DNA from 3 places in the Citricoccus alkalitolerans genome. Region 2 is predicted to be linked to each of the others. Evidence: predicted binding sites of a transcription regulator. Region 2 holds the regulator's gene; each other region holds the start of a gene.
The links. The regulator HrcA, encoded in region 2, represses chaperone genes, less so after heat shock. The targets are predictions, from matches to a motif close to TTNGCACTCGNNNNNNNCGAGTGCNAA.
Positions count from the first base shown of each region.

Region 1 (4,539 bases), 1.0 Mb from region 2:
CCGCCGTGTTCTCCTCCATGCTCGGGGTCCGCGAGCTCGACCTGGCCCAGGAGCCCTTCGCCGCCTACCCGGTGTGGATGTTGGGCATCCTGGTGTTCGCCGCCGCCATCTGGAACTCCGTCTTCGAACAGTCCGAATGGCGACTGCTGCTGCCCACCGCCGTGGTGTCCCTGGCCGGCTATGCGGTGTACGTGGGTGCCGAGTTCATCGGCGTCGGGTCCCGATTGACCCCGGCCATCGCCGCAGTGGCGATCGGTGCCCTGGGGCGCTACGTGGCCCTGCGCATGGGCGCCCCCCAGCTCGTGGTCGCCGTCCCCGGCATCCTCTTCCTGCTGCCGGGTCTGACCATCTTCCGCTCCATGTACAAGATCGCCATGGACACGGGGGAGATGATGGAAGGCGTCATCGGGCTGTTCAACGCGGCCACCATCATCATGGCCATCGCGGCGGGAGTGGTCCTCGGCGACACCATCGCCCGTCCGTTCACCACGGCCTTCCAGGCCAACGAACGGCGCCGCATCGGCCGCCGCTGACCGCTGCACTCAGTCGACGCGCCAGTCGATCGGGGCGGCACCGGACTGCTGGAGCAACTCGTTCGTCCGGCTGAAGGGCTTCGAGCCGAAGAACCCGCGGCGTGCGGACAGCGGCGAGGGATGCGCGGACTCGACGATCCCCACTGGACTGGCCTTCGGCGCACTGGCCTGCAGAACGGGAGCCATCTTCCGCGCATCGGCGCCCCAGAGGATCGCCACGAGCGGTGTGCCGCGAGAGGCCAGGGCCTGGACTGCGGCCTGCGTGATGTCCTCCCAACCGAGCCTGCGGTGGCTGGCCGCCTCCCCGGCGGCCACCGTCAGCACGCGGTTGAGCAGCAGGACGCCCTGGTCCGCCCACGCGGTCAGGTCCCCGTGTGCGGCCGGCGATACGCCCACGTCGTCGGAGAGCTCTCGGTAGATGTTCACCAGTGAGCGCGGCAGCGGGGACACGTGCCGGTCCACCGCGAAGCTCATCCCGATCGGGTGCCCTGGCGTCGGGTATGGGTCCTGCCCCAGGATGAGCACCTTCACCTGTTCGAAGGGCTGCCGGAAGGCACGCAGCACGTTCTCCGGCGCGGGTAGGATCTGCTCGCCGGCCGCGCGTCGGGCCTGGATGTTCTGCCCGACGGCGGACAGGGCCTCGCGCTGCGAGGCCAGGGCGCGTTCCCAACCGGGATCCAAGGGGGCGATGAGGTCCACGTCGGCAGACTACCGCTCTGTCCGGCATCCTGCGAGACGAATGACAACCGTGTAGTTTCGGCCGGTAGACTGTGGAGTACCCCGTTGGAAGGACCCCTGATGACTGCAGCGAACGCCGCCGAGCCGGACGGTGCGCAAACCCCGTCCGAGGGCGCCGTGGACGCCCTGTCCGAGCGCGACCGGGACATCCTGGACTTCGAGGACCAATGGTGGAAGTACGGCGGAGCGAAGGACCAGGCCATTCGCGAACGGTTCTCCTTCTCGGCGACCACGTACTACCAGGTGCTCAACGGTCTGCTGGACCGTCAGGAAGCCCTGGCGCACAAGCCCATGCTCGTCAAGAGATTGCGTAGACTACGGACCACGCGCCACCGTGCACGCAGTGCCCGGCGGCAGGAGGCCTGAGCACCGCCCCGGCGGTGGGGCCGTGTCCATCTCCATGACGTTCCCGGCTGACCCGGGAAACACGCCGTGGAGCCGAGAATCTGGTGATGGTGGCCAATGACTCTGTACCCGCACGATCAATTCGACGATGTCCCCGCCTACCGGGACCGCAAGGGAACCCACCGGGCCGACCCCACCCTGACGACCGGTTCCTCGGGCCTGGTGGGAATCTCCGTCGCGGCCGCCCTGGCCCTGGCTGTGGGAGCCTTCTCCTTCCTGGTCCTGCCCTCGCTGCTGCCCTCCGATCCGGCCAACGCGGGCTCCTCCGCCAGCGCCTCCGCCACGGTGGAGGCCCCCGCGGAGTCCACCGGACCCGAGGTCAGTCCCACCGGCGAGATGACGTCCTCACCGGAGGACCCCGAACCCTCTGAGCCCTCCGAATCGGCCGAGACCGCAGCATCCGGCGAGGCGTCCGGCGCCGTGTCTGATCCGGCCGAGTCCGAACCGGCCGAGTCCGAAGCGGCCACGGACACCGGGGACACCTCCGCGCCCGTCGAGGTCTACAACGCTTCCTCGATCGGCGGCCTGGCCGGCCGGGTCTCCGGCGCCCTCTCCTCGGGTGGTTTCACCGTGGCCGGTTCCGGGAACTGGCAGGGGTTCTCCGTGTCCGGCTCGGCCGTGTACTACTCGCAGAATGAGACCACCGCCCAGGCCGTGGCTGCCGAGCTGGGCCTTCCCCTGGTCTACGAGGCGCGCGTACCCAGCGTCGCCGTGGTGCTCAGCTCCGACTACGCCGGCTGAAAAGCCGTCCCACAAACCGGCTGCTGTTTGCACTCGGAGGGTGCGAGTGCTAAATATGGACTAGCACTCTGAGGTTGCGACTGCCAAAACCCGCAGGCATGCGGGTGGTCGTGGCCTGGGAGTAGACCTGAACGTGGTGAGGCCCGGCTCCGGGCCGTCCGTCGCGGGCACTGCACAGGTCAGTTGAACACTGCCAAGCAACGCCAAGGTCCAGAAAGGACAGTGCACACATGGCCAAGACCATTGCATTCGACGAAGAGGCGCGCCGCGGCCTGGAACGGGGTCTGAACACCCTGGCCGACGCGGTCAAGGTCACCCTCGGCCCCCGCGGCCGCAACGTGGTGCTGGAGAAGAAGTGGGGCGCTCCCACGATCACCAATGACGGTGTCTCCATCGCCAAGGAGATCGAGCTCGACGATCCGTACGAGAAGATCGGTGCCGAGCTCGTCAAGGAAGTTGCCAAGAAGACTGACGACGTCGCCGGTGACGGCACCACCACCGCCACCGTGCTGGCCCAGGCCCTCGTCAAGGAAGGCCTGCGCAACGTCGCGGCCGGAGCTGACCCGCTCTCCCTGAAGCGCGGCATCGAGAAGGCCGTCGCCGCCGTCATCGAGGAGCTCGTGGCCTCCGCGAAGCCGATCGAGACCAAGGAACAGATCGCCGCCACCGCGTCCATCTCCGCCGCTGACACCCAGATCGGCTCGCTCATCGCCGAGGCGCTGGACAAGGTCGGCAAGGAGGGCGTCGTCACCGTCGAGGAGTCCCAGACCTTCGGCCTGGAACTCGAACTGACCGAGGGCATGCGCTTCGACAAGGGCTACCTCTCCGGCTACTTCGTCACCGACGCCGAGCGCCAGGAGACGGTGCTGGAGGACCCCTACATCCTCATCGTCAACTCCAAGATCTCCACCGTGAAGGACATGGTCGCCCTTCTCGAGAAGATCATGCAGTCCGGCAAGTCCCTGCTCATCATCGCCGAGGACGTCGAGGGCGAGGCCCTGGCCACCCTCGTGGTCAACAAGCTCAAGGGCACCTTCAAGTCCGTGGCCGTCAAGGCTCCGGGCTTCGGTGACCGCCGCAAGGCCATGCTGGCTGACATCGCCATCCTGACCGGTGGCCAGGTCATCTCCGAAGAGGTCGGCCTGACCCTGGAGAACGCCGGCATCGAGACCCTGGGCACCGCCCGCAAGGTCGTCATCACCAAGGACGAGACCACCATCGTCGAGGGTGCCGGCGATGCCGAGCAGATCGCCGGCCGAGTGGCCCAGATCCGCGCCGAGATGGAGAACACCGACTCGGACTACGATCGCGAGAAGCTGCAGGAACGCCTGGCCAAGCTGGCCGGCGGCGTGGCCGTCATCAAGGCCGGTGCCGCCACCGAGGTCGAGCTCAAGGAGCGTAAGCACCGCATCGAGGATGCAGTGCGCAACGCCAAGGCAGCAGTCGAGGAGGGCATCGTCGCCGGCGGCGGCGTGGCCCTGACCCAGGCCGGGGCCAAGGCCTTCGGCAAGCTCTCCCTGGAGGGCGACGAGGCCACCGGTGCCAACATCGTCAAGGTCGCCATCGAGGCCCCGATGAAGCAGATCGCCTTCAACGCCGGCCTGGAGCCGGGCGTCGTGGCTGCCAAGGTCCGCTCCCTGCCCGACGGCCAGGGCCTCAACGCCGCCACCGGCGAGTACGAGGACCTGCTGGCCGCCGGCGTCAACGATCCGGTCAAGGTGACCCGCTCTGCCCTGCAGAACGCCGCCTCGATCGCCGGTCTGTTCCTCACCACCGAGGCCGTCGTGGCCGACAAGCCCGAGCCGGCTCCGGCCATGCCGGGCGGCGACGACATGGGCGGCATGGGTGGCATGGGCGGCATGATGTGATTCAGTGACTCCCTGAGGTTCACTGAGCGCCCAGCTCTCACGGAACCCCCACCTTCTCGCTACCAGCCGAGTCGGTGGGGGTTTCGGCGTTTAACCCCCACGCAAACTCGACTGAAAATGAGGGCGCGGTGGGTCAGCGGGTCCAGTGCCGCGAGGTGGGATGCAGCTCGGCGGAAAGGTTCCGACGGGCATGGCGCTCCCAGAGCCTCTCACCGGTGGTGGTCCGGTACAGGGGGTCCAGGGCCAGCAGTGAC
Region 1 is NZ_BAAALH010000001.1:25,222-29,760, forward strand. Features, by position in the region: gene ABD134_RS00130 (threonine/serine exporter family protein) at 1-533, shown strand, start outside; gene ABD134_RS00135 (uracil-DNA glycosylase) at 543-1,232, opposite strand; gene ABD134_RS00140 (DUF3263 domain-containing protein) at 1,332-1,637, shown strand; gene ABD134_RS00145 (LytR C-terminal domain-containing protein) at 1,734-2,417, shown strand; gene groL (chaperonin GroEL) at 2,648-4,285, shown strand; gene ABD134_RS00155 (DUF4031 domain-containing protein) at 4,419-4,539, opposite strand, start outside.
Region 1: the regulator HrcA is predicted to act here: its motif matches at 2,444-2,470, upstream of groL (chaperonin GroEL).

Region 2 (4,539 bases):
GCGATCCTCTCCTCCTTGGAGCCGGTCACGAGGTGGTCCACGAGGATGCCGAGCCGGCGCTGCGGACCGGGCGAGAAGTCCTTGATGGCGCCTGCCAGGTCGTCCACCCCGTGGAGCGGCTCAACGACGATCCCCTCAAGGCGCAGGTCCTCACCCCAGACCTTCTCCACGAGCTCGGCGTCATGCAGGCCTTCGACCCAGATGCGGGAGGCCCGCGCCGTGCGGGCGCGGGCATGGTCCACGCGGACGGAGCCCGACGCCGTCCGGGCCGGCTTCGCGGGGGAGGCACCCGAGGTGCCGCCCGGTGCGGGGGGCACCACCTCGACGGGCTCGCCGTCCACGAGGAAGCCATAACCCAGGGGGAAGGACTTCGTGCGTCCCCGGCGGTCCTCCAGGACGACCAGGTGCACGCCACCGGACTTCTCGACCCGCAGGACGGCACCGGTGAATCCGGTCTCCGTGTCCTCCAGGACGGCGCCCTGGTTCGCGGGGACCTTCTCGACGGTGCGGGCGGTCGGGCGGAAGCCGCCGTCGAGGGTGCCCGGGCCCCAGTTGTTCCATTCCACGGGCATCGACGCTAGCAAGAGGAGTCGGCGTAACCGCGCAGCGGCTCGCGCGGCACGCGGTCGGTACCGGGCTGGCGCACGCGGTTGGTGCGGGGCCGGCGATGGAGGGCCGCGGGTCGACACTCTCAGAGGTCAGGGCAAGTGGTGGTACGTCGATTGGACACAAGGTCTAGACTTGGCACTTCAAAGCGTCGAGTGCTAAGCCGGAAGACAGGCAGGAGGAATCGATGAGCGAACAGCCGCGCCGCATGCAGGTGCTGCAGGCCATCGTGGAGGACTACGTGTCCTCCCGCGAGCCCGTCGGCTCCAAGGCCCTGGTGGACCGCCACCAGTTGGGCGTGTCCTCGGCCACCGTCCGGAATGACATGGCCGCCCTGGAGGAGGAGGGGCTCATCGTGGCCCCGCACACCTCTTCCGGACGCATCCCCACGGACAAGGGCTACCGCATCTTCGTGGACCAGATCTCCGAAGTGAAGCCGCTGTCCGCTGCGGAGAAGCGCGCGGTGCAGACGCTGCTGGATGCCAATGGCGACTTCAACGAGATGATGGCCCGCACCGTGCGGCTGCTCGCACAGCTCACCAACCAGGTGGCCGTGCTGCAGTACCCCCATGTGGACTCCTCCACCATCCGGCACATCGAGTTCGTCTCCCTGGCGCCCCGCCGGGCCCTCGTCGTGGTGATCCTGTCCACCGGACAGGTCGACCAGCGGGCCTTCGGTCTCGAGGTCGAGGCCAACGAGACGTCGCTGACCGTGCTGAAGCAGCAGTTCCTGCGCTATCTGGACGGGCTGACCCCGGTCCAGGCCGCGGAGGGACTTCGGCTCGCGCTGGCCGAGGTGCCGGCGGAGGATCGCGATCTTGCCCTGGCCTTCGCCGTCCAGCTGGACCAGATGTTCGCGGCACGCCGGGAGGACCGAATCATCATGGCCGGCACCGCCAACCTGGCACGCTCGACGGGGGACTTCCCGTTCTCGATCGGCCCCATCCTGGAAGCCCTCGAGGAACAGGTCGTGTTGTTGCGTCTGCTGACCGAGATGGAGCAGGATGTGCGTGGCCTCAGCGTGCGCATCGGCTCCGAGAACACCGGCTCCCTGTCCGAGGCGTCTGTCGTCGCCGCCGGATACGGCCCCGGCTCCGGCGCCAAGCTCGGCGTCGTGGGCCCCACCCGCATGGACTATCCGGGCACCATGACCGCCGTGCGGGCGATCGCCCGGTACTTGTCCCGGATCCTGTCGCAATAGCGGCCAGGACCGACATCCACCACCCCACCACCGGAAGGAACACCGCAGACCGTGGCTGACCATTACGAGGTGCTCGGCATTGGCCGAGACGCCTCCGCCGAGGAGATCAAGCGCGCCTACCGCAAGTTGGCCCGCAAACTCCATCCCGACGTGAACCCGGCTCCCGACGCCTCCGAGGAGTTCAAGAACGTCACGCGTGCCTACGAGGTCCTCTCGGACCAGGAGAAGCGCCGCAACTATGACGCCACGGGCCATGAGAACGGCACCGGCGGCATGGGCGGCGGTTTCGGCGGCGCCGATTTCGGTGGTTTCCAGGACATCTTCGAGACGTTCTTCGGCGGTGGCGGTTCCGGCGGCATGGGCGGTGGCCGGGGCGGTGGTCCCGCCAGCCGTGCGCGGCGGGGACAGGACGCCCTCATCACTGCCAAGCTCGATCTCAGCGATGCGGTCTTCGGCACCGAGAAGACCCTCGAGGTGGACACCGCCGTGGTGTGCCCCACCTGTGACGGCAGCTGCTGCCAGCCCGGCACGCATCCGGAGACCTGCACCATCTGCAACGGCCAGGGCGCCATCCGCCGGCCGGTGCGTTCCATCCTCGGCACCGTCATGGCCGCCGAGACCTGCTCTGCCTGCCAGGGCTTCGGGACCGTCATCCCGGACCCGTGCCGGGAGTGCTCCGGCCAGGGCCGCATCCGTGAGCGCACCTCACTGACCATCAAGATCCCGGCCGGGGTGGCCACGGGGACCCGGATCCAGCTCGCCGGCCGCGGCGAGGCCGGCCCCGGTGGTGGCCCCAATGCCGATCTCTACGTGGAGATCGAGGTGCGTCAGCATGAGGTGTTCGTTCGGGACGGGGACCATCTGCTGGCCACCATGAGCGTCCCGATGGCGGCCGCCGCCCTGGGCACCACGCTCACGCTGGACACCTTCGACGGTGAGAAGGAGGTTCCGGTGAAGGCTGGCACCCAGTCCGGAGAGGTACAGACCCTCAGGGGCCTGGGCGTCGGCCGGTTGCGGGGCTCCGGCCGGGGCGATCTCAAGGTCACCCTGCGGGTGGAGACCCCCACCAAACTCGACGACGAGCAGCGCGCCCTGCTGGAGCAGCTGGCCGGTCTGCGCGGTGAGGACCTGGTGCACGGCACCACAGAGCACCGCGGGTTGTTCTCCAAGTTCCGGGACAACCTCAAGAACCTGTGAGCAACCCCCTCTTCTACGTCGGCGACGGCGATCTGGCCCCCGCCTCCGCGGGGGCCACCGTCGTGGTCTCGGGTGCCGAGGCCCGGCACGCAGCCCAGGTCATGCGGCTGTCGCCGGGGGAGCGCGTGGACGTGGCGGACGGCTCCGGCCGGCGCGTGAGCGGCACCGTGCACTCCGCGGCGCCCGACCGGCTGGAGGTCACCGCCGAGACCGTCCATGACGAGCCGGCACCGAACCCTGAACTCGTGCTCGTGCAGGCCCTCGCCAAGGGCGACCGGGACCTGCTGGCCATCCAGACGGCGACCGAACTGGGCCTCGACGCCGTGCACCCCTGGCAGGCCGAACGTTCCATCGTGCGGTGGAAGGGTGACAAGGCGGCCAAAGCCGTGGCCAAGTGGGAAGCGGCCCTGCGCTCGGCCGCGAAGCAGGCGCGCCGCGTCCGGGTGCCGCGCACGGAGAAGATGCTCGACGGCGTCGGTGTCGCCTCGGTCTGTGGCGCCGGTACCCTTGTGCTCGTCCTGCATGAGGACGCGCAGCAGTCCTTGGGCGAAGTCGTCGCCGAGGCGGGGATGCTGACCGGAGGGGCCGTGGAACGGATCGTGCTGGTGGTCGGCCCCGAGGGTGGCATCAGTCCGGCCGAGACCGCAGCCCTGTCCGAGGCCGGCGGGCGTCCCGTGCTGTTGGGGCGCCATGTTCTCCGGTCCTCCACCGCCGGCCCGGCCGCCGTCGCAGTTCTCCAGCAGCTGCTGGGACGGTTCGGGCCTCGGACGTAGACTGGCCTCGTAGTCCACCTGTCCCACCCCTTGTCCCACCAGCCAGGAGCTGAAGCACCTCCCTTGAGTCTTTCCACGGAACGTGACCACATCACCATCACCTTCGCCTCCGCGGAGACCATGGTGCGGACCTTCGGGCCGCAAGACCTGTTGCTGCGAATCCTCGACGGCCTCTATCCGGATCTGACCGTGTCCGTACGCGGTGAGGACCTGGACGTGGAGGGCCCCGCGCCGGACGTGCAGCAGGCACGCCAAGTGATCGAGGACCTGCACGGCCTAGCCCGGCGCGGCACATCGATCACCCCCGAGGTCATCGAACAAGTGTCCAGCCTGGTGCGGGGTGGTTCCGGTGCCCACGCCTCCGGACTGCTCTCCGCCTCGATCCTCTCCAGCCGGGGGCGCAAAATCCGGCCCAAGACGGCGAACCAGCAGCATTATGTGGAGAGCATCGACCAGAACACCATCACCTTCGGACTCGGTCCCGCCGGCACCGGCAAGACCTACCTGGCCATGGCCAAGGCGGTCCAGGCGTTGCAGGCCAAGGAGGTCAACCGGATCATCCTCACCCGGCCGGCGGTCGAGGCGGGGGAGCGGTTGGGGTACCTGCCGGGCTCCCTGAGCGAGAAGATCGATCCGTACCTGCGGCCGCTCTACGATGCGCTGCATGACATGGTCGAGCCCGAGTCCATCCCGCGGCTCATGGCGGACGGGACGATCGAGGTGGCGCCCCTGGCCTACATGCGCGGGCGCACGCTCAATGAT
Region 2 is NZ_BAAALH010000001.1:1,073,953-1,078,491, reverse strand. Features, by position in the region: gene ABD134_RS04825 (DUF3097 family protein) at 1-566, opposite strand, end outside; gene hrcA (heat-inducible transcriptional repressor HrcA) at 794-1,807, shown strand; gene dnaJ (molecular chaperone DnaJ) at 1,859-3,004, shown strand; gene ABD134_RS04810 (16S rRNA (uracil(1498)-N(3))-methyltransferase) at 3,001-3,777, shown strand; gene ABD134_RS04805 (PhoH family protein) at 3,796-4,539, shown strand, end outside.

Region 3 (4,539 bases), on a different contig from region 2:
CTGATCCGTCGCCAAGGGACCGACGTCGGCGATGTCCACGACCAGCAGGTCTCCGGGGCGGGCTCCCTCCACGCGGAACGGTCCGGACAACTGGTGTCCGGCATGGAATGGTGCGGTCAGCACGTCTCCGGCTGATTCCTTCACGATCCTCGTGCTCGCCGTCGCTCGTCCGGCTCAAGTGCCCCAGGTCCACGGGGCACAGCACCAATTACACAGTCGTGCGACGGTAGCCGACCACCAGGGCCCGGCTGTAACTCGGGGGAGGCGATCAGTGGGCCGCGCGGGCGGTGGACGGGTCCTCTCCCCGGCGCATCAGGGGCAGATGCTCGACCCGGTGGGCCAGAGTGGCCAGGCTGGTGCTCAACCGGTGCAGACCGGCAGGGCCGCGCTCGGGGCTGCGGAGTATTGCGGCGTCCACGAGATCCCGGAGCCGGTCGAGCAGCGACAGTGGGACGGCGGCGACGACATTGCCGGGCGGGCGCCGGGCCACCACGGGGTGGGCGCGGGTGGGTGCGGTGCGGCGGACCACCTCCCAGGCCAGGCCGAGACTGCGCAACCGGGCCGGGCCCAGCTTCTCCTGCAGCCGCGGGAGTAGGACGTCCTCTTCGTCCCGCACGTCCTCCCGCAGCACCTCGGCCAGCCGGGCGAGGAGGCGTTCGCGGCCGGCATCCTCGGCGGACGTGGTCTCGAGGGCGGTGACGAGCTCGTTGACCTCCTGGTGCTCGCGCTCCACCTCCAAGGTCAGCTCGGGCCCGTCCGGGAGGATCCGGCGCATCACCGGCCACAACACCGCCTCTTCGGCGAAGGCATGCGGGAACACCAACCGGTAGATCTGCAGCAGAACCCGTCCCTGCGTGGAGGCCTCCGCTCCGTCCAGCTGCCGCAGGAGGCGGTCCAGCTCGATGTGGTCTTTCCGTTGCCGCGTCAGCACGCTCAGCCTGCCACCGAGCTCCTCGAGACTTTGATCGGCGATAGATCGCTTCATGACAACCTTTCGGGTCGCTCCCGGCCGAAGAGGCCTTCCGTCACATCGTAAGTCTGCTCCGTGACCTGTATATAGGCTTTTTCGTCCGACGACTCGCCCAGTCGTTTCTTTCGAACGCCGCGTCTCCCTAGACTGGCGCAAACGCGACTGAAGGGACCGCCACCGACCATGAGTGGACGAATTCCCGATCATGCGGTCCGTTTCCCCCTCAATTTCCAGGACTGGCAGTGCCTCACGTTCCTGCACTGGTCCTACGATGTCGCGACCGTCCAGAGTCTGGTTCCCCAGGAACTCACGGTGCAGGAATGGGACGGGCGCACGTGGATCGGCATCACCCCGTTCCGCATGGCGCGGGTCCGGCCCCCAGGTCTCCCGCCACCGCCGGGATGGGGCACCTTCCCAGAACTCAACGTGCGTGCCTACGTGCGTACACAGGACGGACGAGACGGCATCTGGTTCCTCGGGATGGTCGTGCCCCGGCTCACCTTCGTCGCCGCCCTGCGCAGCCTCGGGCTGCCCTATGAACGTTCCCACTCGTCCCATTCCGTGGACGGCGCGCGCTGGGCCTACCGATTCGGCACACCCGGCTGGCTCCGCTCACGGCCGGACGACTGGTTCCAGGCCAGCGTGGACGTCGGTCGGCCGCTGGATGCTACGGAGCGGACGCCGTTGGTCGAGAGCATCACCGGACGCTGGTCGGCCTATCACCGGCGAGCGGGAGTCCTCTGGCGTACCCCGGTCGTCCATGAGCCCTGGCCCCTGCACGCGGCCACCGCCACCGGGAGGCTGACCGCACCGCTGCGCTGGGTCGGACTGCCGTCACCGACCGAAGAGCCGCTCGTGCACGCTGCACCCGCCGTCCACACCCGGCTCGGTGTTCCTCGACCTGCCTGAGCAGTGCGCCGCCCGTGGCGGCGTCGCTGAGGGACGCCCGCCGGCGACACAGGGTGTCAGGCGTCGTGGGGGTATTCGTCTTCCTCGTCCAGGGGATAAACGGTCAGCTGTTCCACGACGTCGGCGTCGTTGGCTTCCACCGGTGGCTTCCGGTCCACGACGGCCTCGTCTTCACTGTCAGGCTGGACGGGGAGCTCCTGTTCAACCATGTCGGCCTCTGCGGCTTCCGGATGAGCCGGTGGAATGATGCCGTCCTCGCACATGATCGTCCTCCCGCAAGTGGTCCATTTCTGTGACCGGGTCCGGTGGTGGCGAGACCTGCGCCTCACCACCACCGTCACCAGTTCCAGGATTTACTGTTCGACGGCGTGTTGCTGCAACGGCGTCACGTCCTGCTCCAACACGTTGTCGCGATCGGTGATGATCTCGATCTTGCGCGACTTGGCGCGCTCGGTCACCGGAAGGGTCACACTGAGCACACCATTGGCGTAGTGCGCCGAGATGTTGTCCATATCGATGCCTTCACCGAGGCTGAGTTGGCGCAGGAACGACCCGCCCTGCCGTTCGCGGTTCAGCCAGCTGACACCATCAGCAGCGGATAGCGTCCGCTCCGCTCGGATCGTCAGCACCTGGCCATCGACATCGATGTCGATCGACCCCGGATCGACCCCTGGCAGGTCGGCTGCCAACACGTAGTGTTCGCCATCACGGTAGAGATCCATCGGCATGGATCGTAGACCGTTTCTGCCGCTCGTCATGCCGCTGGCGAGCCGGTCGAACTCGCGGAACACATCTTCGATCCCCATAGCCATCTTCATCAACTCCTTCATCAAACACTGTCTGACAGGGGACTAGGCGTAGGCCACTGGGTAATCCCAGCACTTGGTAATTTAGCACTCGACACTCGAGAGTGCCAAGCCTGACCGAGACTTCACTGGCGATTTCACTGGCCCTTGACCAACGAAGAGCACTGCTTCACCCGATCCCCACGACGGTGGCAGGACACTGGATGCTTGACCTGCCCACGCTGACTTCACGACGATGGACGAGACCGCTGCGGGCACTTCCAGGAGACATCATGATCACATCGAACGCCGCTGACGGAATTGACCTGATCTCTCACGCCCACGTGAACTGCTACCTGATCGAAGATGAGGAAGGGCTGACCGTGGTGGACGCGGGATTGCCGAGCATGTGGTCCATGGTTCTTGAGGCATTGGAGGCGAGGGGCCGGGGCCCGGGAGACGTCAAGGCTCTGGTGCTCACCCACGGCCATTTCGACCATGTTGGTTTCGCCGCACGGGCCCAGCAGGAATGGGGAATACCTATTCTCGTGCACTCACAGGACGTGCGCCTGGCCGCTCACCCCTATCGATACACCCCGCAGCGCAACCGCTTCCTCTACCCCCTGACGCATCCCAGGTCCCTGCCGTTCCTGGGCCGAATGGCTGCGGCCGGGGCTCTGAAGGTCAAGGGCGTCAATGATGTGAAAAGCCTGCTCACGAGAACACCCGTGCCGATACCTGGCCAGCCCATCGCGGTGCACACCCCGGGCCACACGGATGGACATTGCGTGCTCCATCTGCCCGACCGGGACACCGTCATCAGCGGTGACGCCCTGGTCACCCTGGACCCCTACACCGGCCGGACCGGGCCGCAGATCGTGGCCACGGCTGCCACGAAAGACGCCGACCAGGCAATGGCGTCCTTGGACGCCATAGCCGCCACCGGCGTCACCACAGTGCTTCCCGGCCACGGAGAACCGTGGACTCAGGGCGCCGAGGCCGCGGTACGTCAAGCGATGGATATCGGGGCGCATTAGTCGTACCTGCGGTACTGCCGTCCTGCTGGTTCCGGGGCGAGGAGGCGCGTTCAGTCTTCCGATGCGGTCCGCGTCGCATCCCTCGGAGCACCGCCCGTAGAAATCAGTGTCCTCCTCAAGCCAGCCTTCCAGCTCGGAAAGGCTCTCGAGCAGGCGCACCCCATCGGTCATGTCCACTCTCCTGGCTCGGCATCCCACGTCGAGATGCTTCACTAACCCTCGAGCGTTGGCCAGGGTTCCCTCAACGGAATTGAGCCTCTGCTTCACACCGAGATGTAGTCAGTGGTGCCTTTGACGGTGACCGCGGACGCAGGGGTGAGAAGTTCGGTCAGGGCATTCTGCTCAGTCCAGACCCCCATCTGGACACCCATCCGCGATACCGGTAGAAAACTGGGCAATTGCGGCGTATCGGGTCTTCACGGCGGCCCGGCCTCGGGACATGATCGGATTGTGGCTGATCGCCTGCCAGACGTCATCTCTCGGAAGGACAGATCATGAGTACTACCCCAGACCGATCCCCCACGGACCGCACGACCACTGACCGTGACGCCCCCGGCCGCAGCCCCGTCCAGGTCGTGGCGATGGTCTACGGTGTCGTTTTCCTGTTGGTCGGCATCGCGGGGTTCATCCCCGGACTCACCACCAACTACGAGACGATGCAGTTCGCCGGTCACCACTCCGAAGCCATGCTGATGGGGATCTTCCAGGTCTCGATCCTGCACAACGTCGTCCACGTGCTCTACGGCATCGCCGGACTGGCGCTGGCCCGCACGGGTACCATGACACGGCACTACCTGCTGTGGGGCGGCATCGTCTATCTCCTGCTGTGGCTCTACGG
Region 3 is NZ_BAAALH010000002.1:1,591,606-1,596,144, reverse strand. Features, by position in the region: gene fmdA (formamidase) at 1-144, opposite strand, end outside; gene ABD134_RS13220 (hemerythrin domain-containing protein) at 269-985, opposite strand; gene ABD134_RS13215 (YqjF family protein) at 1,154-1,879, shown strand; gene ABD134_RS13210 (hypothetical protein) at 1,936-2,088, opposite strand; gene ABD134_RS13205 (Hsp20/alpha crystallin family protein) at 2,233-2,685, opposite strand; gene ABD134_RS13200 (MBL fold metallo-hydrolase) at 2,958-3,701, shown strand; gene ABD134_RS13195 (DUF4383 domain-containing protein) at 4,196-4,539, shown strand, end outside.
Region 3: the regulator HrcA is predicted to act here: its motif matches at 2,770-2,796, upstream of ABD134_RS13205 (Hsp20/alpha crystallin family protein).